DNA from 3 places in the Idiomarina sp. OT37-5b genome. Region 1 is predicted to be linked to each of the others. Evidence: predicted binding sites of a transcription regulator. Region 1 holds the regulator's gene; each other region holds the start of a gene.

Region 1 (3,283 bases):
GACAACAACAGGCATAAAGCCATGATCTTTACCACAAAGCTCAGCACATTGACCGCGATAGATTCCGGGCTCCTCGACACGCGTCCAGGCTTCGTTAATAAAACCGGGGTTGGCGTCCTTTTTGACCGCAAAATCCGGCACCCACCAACTGTGAATCACGTCGTCAGACGTGACCAGAAAGCGAACTTTCTTACCGGTAGGGATGACCAGCGGATTATCCACCTCTAGCAGGTAGTTTTCGCTTTTCTCAAATTTATTTTGAATTTGTTCCTGTTGCGTCGCGAGGCGGCTGAAAAACTCAACTTCATGTTCGAAGTACTTGTAATGCCATTTCCATTGCGAGCCGGTAATTTGTACAGTGACATCGGCGTCGCTGGTATCTTCCATCGCGATCAGGGTAGATGTCGCCGGTATTGCCATGCCGACCAAAATAAGGAAGGGGATGATGGTCCAGGCAATTTCGACCTTCACACTTTCGTGGAACTTGGCAGGCTCTCGTCCTTTTGACTTGCGGTGACGAATCATAGAAATGAACATCAGGCCGAAGACAATAACTCCAATGACACAACATATATAAAAAATGGTCATGTGGAGGTCATAGACACGGTTACTGACGTCGGTGACACCTTCCGTCAGATTGAGGCGATTTTGGGCTTGCGCAGAAAACCCAAACAAAGCCAGTAGTGCCAACAGCGGCTTCATTTTCACGTGACTTCTCCTCTTATTCTTCTTCTAGCACGGCTTTTTGTAAAAACACGTGCGGGCGATGAAGAACAAAGAGGTAAGCAGAAAAAGGAACAGCTTCTCCCCAGAAATCACTTTCTCTACCAACTCTTTGTTGTAGTTTCGTTGTTATATTAATTTATATAGTTGGGTAGTATCATTTATTAACGAATTTACACACAAAGATCCAGATCAATCTTACCGATTGCTTGAAAAATAATCAAAATTGTAAAAAAAAGGCTACCCGAGGGTAGCCTAGATACATTATCCAATGGTGGGGATACTGAGATGGGGCTCAGTGAAGGTGAGGGAATAATGTATCTTCTTCAAACAGGAAGCTTTTTGTCTGACTAAGGCGGCAGGCCATTTTAATACGTTGACAAAAGCGTTGCTCCAGTCCGTCCAACCAGCCAACAATCACCGCGCTGGTGCCTGCAAGCGTGGCTTGCTCAAGCGCCCATTCACGCTGTGTGTGATCGCCTGTGCGCAACCAGCGAATGCGCTGTTTTGGAATGCCGGCCGCGAGCAGTTCTGCAATAAATTCACGGCTGCCGCCCACGATGGTTATCCATTTCTCAGACTCGCCGTTTACACAGGCAGCAACAACTTCCGCGTGCTGGTCGTTAGTCGGATTAAAGGTAGCCTCGGATGCGATGACCGATGAAACCGCCGCCTGTTGGGAGGCTGTTTGACCGGCACTTTGCCACAGGCCGGGGTGATGTATTTTGGTTGTATGCTGAAACTTCATAGTGATGCTCCATTACGAATAACACCGACAGCTAAGCCCTCGATGGCAAAAACTTGAGAGGATAAATCGACAATAATGGTCGAGAATTCCTCATTTTCTGGATGAAGTAGCACTTTTCGACCTTTTTGCTCAAATCGTTTAACCGTAACTTCATCCTCGACACGGGCGACAACCACCTGCCCGTTTCGTGCTTGTTCGGTTTTGTGAACCGCTAACAAGTCGCCGTCCAGAATGCCAATATTACGCATACTCATGCCGTTCACTTTCAACAGAAAGTTGGCAGCGGGATAGAACATATTTTCATCGACCTTAAAGTGGCCTTCGATATGCTCTTGCGCGAGAATCGGCGAACCGGCTGCCACTTGCCCGATGAGCGGCAGACCCTCTTCAATTTCAAAATCGTCGGCCACCAAACGAATACCGCGTGACATGCCTGGCAGTATTTCAATGACGCCCTTACGAGCCAGCGCCTTGAGGTGCTCCTCTGCGGCATTAGCTGAGCGAAATCCTAATTTCGCTGCGATTTCGGCGCGCGTAGGGGGCATGCCAGTCGCCTGCAAATTGTCCTTAATTAATTCAAGGATCTCGGATTGTCGTGGTGTTAATGGTCGCATAAGAGTACCTGTTTATTCGTACAGTATACTGTGAGTATATACAGGTATTTTTATTTGGCAAGAATTTTTCTTTGTGTGTTTTTTGTCGTTGCCCAAGATCCTGTATACTCTACCGTTCACTACTGTTTTAAACGCTTTACGCTCGGGAATCGAATGGCTAATCAGAGTTGGATTTATGCAGTTATAAAACACCCTTTACGCTGGCTAACGCGTTTTATTGCGATCGCCGATGAGGCAGAGGCTGGTGACGCGAGCGTAAAGGATAAGCCCATCGTTTATGTGATGCGCTCAACCTCACGCGCTGATTTTTCCATTTTGCAACGGGCCGCAGCCAGTAAGTCGCTGCCGGATCCGCAGCAGCCACTAACCATTAACGGTAAGTCATTTGCGCGGGTGATGTATCTGGAAGAAACCCATTCTGATTCTTCTCAACGAGCGATAGGACAGTTTCAGGAACTGCTCGAAGCTCACCAGGCCGATCCAGAGCTGGACATTCAGCTATTGCCGGTCGGTATCTTCTGGGGACGCAAACCGGGTCAGGAGGCACGAGCTGGCTCGGCGATGACCGGTGATCTGGACAATCCGGGACATCTGCGCAAGTTCTGGCTGGTACTGTTTTCCGGCCGGCAGGTGTTGTGCCGTTTCTCACGCAGTGTCAGCCTCGGCACCATGGCGCGGCAAAGTGGCAGTGATTTTAAGATAGCGCATAAATTGGCGCGCGTGGCGCGGGTTCATTTTGTTCGTATGCGACACGCGGTGGCCGGACCTAAGCTCAGTGACCGCAACCAATTGATGCAGGAGCTGATCCATTCGCCGGCATTAAAAAAAGCCATTGCCGATGAGCAGCGCAGCAATAAAGTGTCTGAGCAGGAAGCGCGCAAAAAGGCGCTCAGCTACATCAATGAGATCGCGGCAAATTACAGCTCAACTCTGGTGCGCGTGCTGGATCGATTCATGACCTGGATGTGGAGCCGAATTTATAACGGCATTGATGTGCGCGGCGGTGACCGAATTCGTAAGCTGGCGCAGCAGGGGCACGAAGTTATTTACGTGCCTTGCCATCGTAGCCATATGGACTACTTATTACTGAGCTATGTGATTTATAAAGAAGGCCTGGTGCCACCTCACATCGCGGCCGGTGTTAACCTGAATTTCTTCCCGGTGGGTGGCATATTCCGCCGTGGTGGTGCGTTCTTCA
Region 2 (3,283 bases), 250 kb from region 1:
GACTGATGGATAAGCACATAGGTCGGCAAGTACACTGTGGTTTTGTCCCAATTTTCGACCTTTAACGTGATAAGGCCGACCTCCTTGATCACGCCATCGACATTTGAATCCGGTACTTGAATCCAGTCATCAATCGCGACCATGCGATTAGTGGCGAGCTGCACACCGGCGACAAAGCCCATTAAAGTGTCTCTAAAGACCACCATTAAAATTGCGGTCATGGCACCAAAACCACTGAGCAGATACATCGGTGACTTATTCATGATGATGGCAACAGTGATGAGTATGGCCATTAGCACAAGGATCAGCTTAATAACCTGAATCACCCCGGTTATTGGCACCTCTTTGGCTTTACTGGAATATTCGTAGGCTATGTGCACCACGTTAGCCAGGGCCGTTAGAATGCTGGTGATTATCCAGGTTAAATAAATGCTGACAGCGGTTTGCAGAGGGTCTTGCCAGGTTTCAAAACGCTCAACGAAGATGACCGGAATGAAGGCGTTAATGACCAGTACCGGAGCCAGGTTTGCGCAGCGTTTGAAGAAACCACTGTTGACCAACGCATTGTACCAGCGCTCGGGGGCTTTATTTAATAATCGATGGATGGCCAGATCAATAAAGAAGCGTGAAACCGCATATGCGACATAGCTGGCCAAGACAATAAGCACGATATTGATAGCGATCGCCAGGTGTTCAATAACGCCTTGTTCAAAGCCCGTTTTGTTTAGCCATGCAGTGACGAACTCTAAATCCATAGTCGTTACCTTTGTTGGTGGGCTTGCTCCATTTTCTCGTGCAACGCTTCAATAATAGCGTCTTTTTCATGCCAACGTTGATTCAGCCACTTTTGAAAATGGGTTTTAAACTGCTCATCGTTACCATAGTCACCGATGAGATCGGCGCTGATGGGTAAAGTGCGTACATGTACGTAAACATTTCTCAGTTGCCCGCTGAGTAAATGCCATACCACCGGGCGATCATCTTTGCCGGGATAAGCAATGGTAATATCCAAAATCGCCTCAAATTGATCACCCATGATTTGTAAAGAGAAAGCTGTACCACCTGCTTTAGGTGGCAGCAGATAACGATAAGGGCTGTCTTTTTGACGATGTTTTTCCGGTGTAAAGCGCGTGCCCTCGCAGAAGTTAACGACGGTTGTCGGAATGTGCTTAAACTTAGCGCAGGAGCGACGTGTGGTTTCTATGTCACGACCTTTCAGGTGAGGCTTTTTTGCTATCACATCTTTAGAGTAACGTCGCATGAAGGGCATATCCAATACCCAGCAACCCCACCCTACGATTGGGATCCAAAGCAACTGCCGTTTTAAAAAGAAACGTGGCATGGGCATATTGCGTCTGGCCAGGTGCATCAAGACAAACACATCGACCCAACTGCGATGGTTGGCCATGATCATGTACCAGCCTTTTTTATGTAATGCCAGATCGCCTTCAATATGCCAGCTCATCGGTTGGGTTAGCTGAAATAACATCGACATTGCATAAGCCCATAGCCGGAACAGGCCATTCGCAACGGTTGACAGCAAAGCCTGAACCGGCGCAATAGGCAACAGCAGTTTAAAAATACCGACAATAATAATGGCTACCCCAATCATCGCGGTTGTTACCAGAGCCCAGAGAAAGTTAATGATTACGCGAAAAGGAATGAGTAACTTTGTCAGCATGCGTTAACCCTGTGTGATAGCGACCTGTTTAATCTGATCTAAATCATAACGGAACAAATGAACGATGTCTGTTCTGAACACCTTTTATTGTAAAAACAATAAAGTTGGTATACTGTATATATGTACAGTATTTGTTTGGAGGTTCTTATGCAGCCAAAACTTAAAAAATTGGTTGATAAAGGATTGCTCTGGCAAGGTCGGCCTAGCTCAGGAAAACAGCAAGAGTACTTGCACAGTGGCTCGGATGTTTTGGATAAACAGTTGGGCGGAGGCTGGCAGTTAGATGGGTTACATGAATGCCAGCGACAAAATGAATTCACCGAGTATGGGTTGATCAAACCATTGTTACAGCAGGCTTTGGTTCGACAAGTGCCGGTGTTCTGGATTAATCCACCGGCGTTAGTTTCGGCAGCAGGGCTGAGCTGGCAATTAGCAGAGCCTTCATTACAGATTATCGTGCAGGCGCAGCAACAGAATGCAGCCTGGGCTTTTGAGCAAGTATTAAAAAGTGGTACCGGAATCGCTTTATTCTGGGGTTCTCAGGAAGACATCGATGCCAATAAAGTTCGCCGTTGGTATAAAGCGGCTCAAAGTGGGCATCAACCTGGTTTTGTTTTTACCGGGATACAATCACAACCTGAAGCTCGCTCTTACACCAACCGGATTGCATTACAGCATGGGGGTTTTGAAGTGGACATCGTTAAGCGCCGTTATGGTTGGCCGGTGCAGAAGATTGCTTTATGAGCCTGTGGTTATACTGCCATTTTCCGCAACTGTTAATGGATACGGTGTGTCGTATCCATCCCGTTGTCGATGACTACCCTTTAGCGTTCTATGATAACGGCCAGACAAATAAAGAAACCATTGTTCAATGTAATGCGAAAGCCGTAGCTGCCGGTGTTGAAAAAGGTCAGAGCATAGCGCTGGCGCAAAGCTTGGTACCAGAACTTATTTGTCGGCAGTATTCTATGAAAAAAGAAGCCCAGGCTCTGCAACAGCTTGCGGATAAGCTTTATCAGTCGGTTGATAAGCAGGTGCTTTTTCCACCTCAGGGGATTGCGATAGCCGTTGAGAGTTTATTGCGACTTTACCAGGGAATGGATCCTCTGGTTTGTCATCTGCAAGAGCAATTTCAGGCTTTTGAATTAGATGCTTGCTTAAGCCTGGCTTATAGCCCTGAAGCAGCACAATGCCTCGCACAAGCAGGTGTCGAGCAATTATCCACAGATCGCTGGGATATTCACCAAGCATTAGCTGACTTGCCGGTAGAACAGTTTGGGTGGAACGCAAAACGCGTTGAGAAACTCAAAAAAACCGGCATCAAAACACTACAAAACCTTATTCAAATACCGACGGCGCAAATCGGCAAGCGTTTTGGCAATGAACTGGTTAAAGCATTAGCGGTGTTACGGGGGGAACAAAAATCTTCTGTCCATTTTTACCAGCCGGCCGAACGATTTTATGTTTCTTTTGATTTGGTGACGGAAATTGAGCGCTGGCAAGGTCTGTTGTTTCCATTAAAAAGAGCCCTGAAAGAACTTGAGCAGTTTTTGTATCAGCGCCAAAAAGCGATCCGGCAATTGGATATTACTCTGCATCACC
Region 3 (3,283 bases), 1.0 Mb from region 1:
AACAACATCGCCAGGAACAGGCTCTGCTGCGCCTGAATTTAATTGTGCGGCACGATCTTTAACAACCGACAACTTAAGTATGTTCACTTATATTGTCACTTAACCCGCGGTATCTCTGCCCACCTCGTGGTGTAGGCCGGCGACAGCCGCTCGCGCTTCATGTGCCAGGCGGATGATGTTTTCTGTGAGGCAAAATACAGTGCGCCGGTTTTTCTGCCGTTCACTTTATCCAGGACGTTCATCAATGCGCGGCTTTTCGGTTTGGGCTCGTTGGTTTCAAACAGCGACGCCTGAAACACCCCGGGTTGATAAAAATCGCCAAGCATCACACCAGCTTTGTTGTAGTGATAACCCGCCCTGAAAATACGTTCAGACAGGCTTCGGGTCAGTGCCAGCAACTCACGGCTGTCCTGAGTCGGTTGCGCCAGGGTGTGGGTGGTGGAATTACTGTACTGCGGTTGTTGCGGTTTAAACGGATTGGTGCGCATAAATACCGTCAGTTGGCGGGCGGAATGGCGCTCGTAACGCAATTTTTCCGCCGCGCGCACCACAAACGACGCCAATGCCGCCTGAATCTGCTCCAACGCAAGCACCGGGGTACCGAAACTGCGCGACACCACGATTTGCTTTTTGCTCGCCGGTAGCGTTTCCATTGCCAGGCAGGATTCACCGCGTAACTCACGTGCGGTGCGCTCCAGCACTACCGAAAACTGCTTACGCAGGGTTTTAAGGTCAGCCTCCGCCAACTGCAGTGCCGTGTTAATTCCCATCCGTTGCAGCCGCTCGCTAATACGCCGACCAACGCCCCAGACTTCGTCGACCGGTGTTATCGCCAGTAACTTGCGTTGTCGCTGCGGTTGGCTCAGATCGACCACACCACCGGTCTGCGGATACTTTTTAGCGCCGTAATTGGCCAGCTTTGCCAGCGTTTTGGTCGGCGCTATACCGACACAGGAGGGGATTCCCACCCAGGCACCGATGCGGTTGCGTAACTGGTGACCAAAAGCATCCAGTGAGACAGAGCGACCCAAACCGGTGAGATCCGCAAAGGCCTCGTCGATGGAGTAGATTTCCAACCGCGGCACCATGGCTTCGATGGTCGACATCACTCGATTCGAAATATCCGCGTACAGCGCGTAGTTGGAGGAAAACACCTCGATGTTGTGCTGCTTAATCAAATCATCAATCTTAAACAGCGGTGTGCCCATTTTTATACCAAGCGCTTTAGCTTCAGCAGAGCGGGCCACCGCACAACCGTCGTTATTGGACGCCACCAGCACCGGCCGCTGGCGCAGATCCGGCCGAAACAACCGTTCACAGGACACATAGAAGTTATTGCAGTCAATTAACGCAAAGCACGGCGCCGGCTTAGCGGAAGCGATGGATAACATGGCTGACTACCCCAAACACATCCAGTTCGGCATCTTCCGTTAACACCAGCGGCGGATAATTCGGGTTGTGCGACAAAAGCGCCGGGTAGGGCGTTAACTGCAACTCCTTTACCGTCAGTTCGCCGTTCCAGCAGGCGATAATAATGTCACCCGCCTGTGCGGTTAAAGCACGATCGACCACCAACACATCGTTGTCATTAATCCCCGCACCGACCATGGAATCGCCGGTCGCGCGCACAAAATAGGTGGCCGCCGGGTGCTTAATGCACAGTTCATTTAAATCCAACTGCTGCTCGACATAATCCTGCGCCGGTGACGGAAAGCCTGCCTGTACCGCTTCCAGCAGATAGGGGATTTGTAGCTTTGGATACACGCCTGCGCGACTGATGATTTCTGCTTTCATACTACCCTATAAAACAACAACTGTATGTTTATACAGTATCGGTGTTTTGTTCACGCAAGGCAAGGCCATTATTGCATTGACCGATCAGCAAAACCTTCCAATAAGACCTTAATGCAAATCATTGGCATTTGCATAAAAAGACACTACAATCGCCTCCGTTAAAAACCTAGAATCAGCCAAGGAGAGCATTAAAGTGCGCAAATCGTTTCATGTATTACCCGTCGCGTTCGCTGTTCAGATGGTGTTGAATCCGGCGTTGGCGCAGGACTCACAGCCAACTGAGCAGGAGCAAGCCGAGCAAAACCTCGAACGCATTACCGTTACCGGCAGCCGTATCGTTGAAAGTTTTGACGAAGTACCGGCAAGCATTACCATTATTGACCGTGACACCATCGAAGCCAATTTACGCGTCAGCTCAGAGCTGCAAAGCCTGCTTGCGCTGGCGGTACCGGGCATGGCGCCGAGCACCGGAAGCTCAAGCAATTTCGGCCAAACTCTGCGCGGACGTAACATGCTGATCATGATTGACGGCGTACCACAGGACACGCCATTACGTAACGGCGCACTGGGCATCCGCACGCTCGATCCGGCCAGCATTGAGCGTATCGAAGTACTGAATGGCGCAACCTCTGTCTGGGGTAACGGTGCCGCCGGCGGTGTTATCAACTACATCACCAAAAAGCCAAGCGGGCAGGGCAGCACGGTTAGCCTTACCCAGGCGGTAAAAAGCAGCCTGGTGAAAACCGATGACAGCCTAGGCTATCGAACCGTGGTTTCTGTTGACGGCAGCGAAGGCGCGCTTGGCTTTGTGGCCACACTCGCCCAGGAAAAATATGGCGTACAACGTGATGGCCAAATATCACAATGACGCGCTGTTCACCAACACCTCACTGACCGTTGATGCGTACCAGCAGAAAATCGACAACGTGTTCTTCTGGTCGCCAACCCTGGGTAACCCGGACGCGGGTTATGACGGAGGACAATCGGCGATTTTGTCCGAAAAACAAGGCTTCCGCTCGGTCTTCACCAGCGACGTTAACATCGGCGGTATCTACGCCACCTTCATCTACGGCCTTGATCTGCTCAACGACGTTACCTCGCAGCCATTGCTGGACGGCCGTATCTGGGTACCGGAAATGGACATGAGCTCGAAAGCCGGCTTCTTACAAATCAAGTGGGAACTGGCACAGGACTGGACACTAAAAGCCGGCGTACGTCGTGAAGACATTTCAGTCACCGTCGATGATTACGAAACCTTACGCCTGTGCCGCGACGCAACAACCTGTTCAACACCGATGCAAGTGTCGGGGGGCGACATGGATTACGCCGCAACCACCTATAACGTCGGCTTGCGCTACCGCTATTCGGACGCCTTCTCGCCATTCGCCAGCTACTCCGAAGGGTATGAAGTACCGGATTTAGGTTTGTTGCTGCGCACCGCCACCGTGAGCGACCTGGGTCTGATTGAGAACGAAGCGTCGATCATCAA

The links. The regulator LexA, encoded in region 1, represses DNA repair genes until DNA is damaged. The targets are predictions, from matches to a motif close to TACTGTATNNNNATACAGTA.
Region 2: C5610_RS13325 (ImuA family protein) is a predicted target of LexA. The motif match lies at 1,792-1,811, and genes of this name have one in related genera.
Region 3: umuD (translesion error-prone DNA polymerase V autoproteolytic subunit) is a predicted target of LexA. The motif match lies at 1,813-1,832, and genes of this name have one in related genera.

The regions. Positions count from the first base shown of each region.
Region 1 covers NZ_CP027188.1:199,388-202,670, forward strand. The annotation lists gene coxB (cytochrome c oxidase subunit II) at 1-702, opposite strand, end outside; gene C5610_RS00975 (SOS-response cell division inhibitor) at 1,019-1,471, opposite strand; gene lexA (transcriptional repressor LexA) at 1,468-2,085, opposite strand; gene plsB (glycerol-3-phosphate 1-O-acyltransferase PlsB) at 2,239-3,283, shown strand, end outside.
Region 2 covers NZ_CP027188.1:2,845,897-2,849,179, reverse strand. The annotation lists gene C5610_RS13335 (mechanosensitive ion channel family protein) at 1-755, opposite strand, end outside; gene C5610_RS13330 (acyltransferase) at 761-1,681, opposite strand; gene C5610_RS13325 (ImuA family protein) at 1,829-2,425, shown strand; gene C5610_RS13320 (Y-family DNA polymerase) at 2,422-3,283, shown strand, end outside.
Region 3 covers NZ_CP027188.1:1,209,407-1,212,689, forward strand. The annotation lists gene umuC (translesion error-prone DNA polymerase V subunit UmuC) at 96-1,391, opposite strand; gene umuD (translesion error-prone DNA polymerase V autoproteolytic subunit) at 1,369-1,794, opposite strand; gene C5610_RS13800 (TonB-dependent receptor plug domain-containing protein) at 1,988-2,662, shown strand; gene C5610_RS05640 (TonB-dependent receptor) at 2,628-3,283, shown strand, end outside.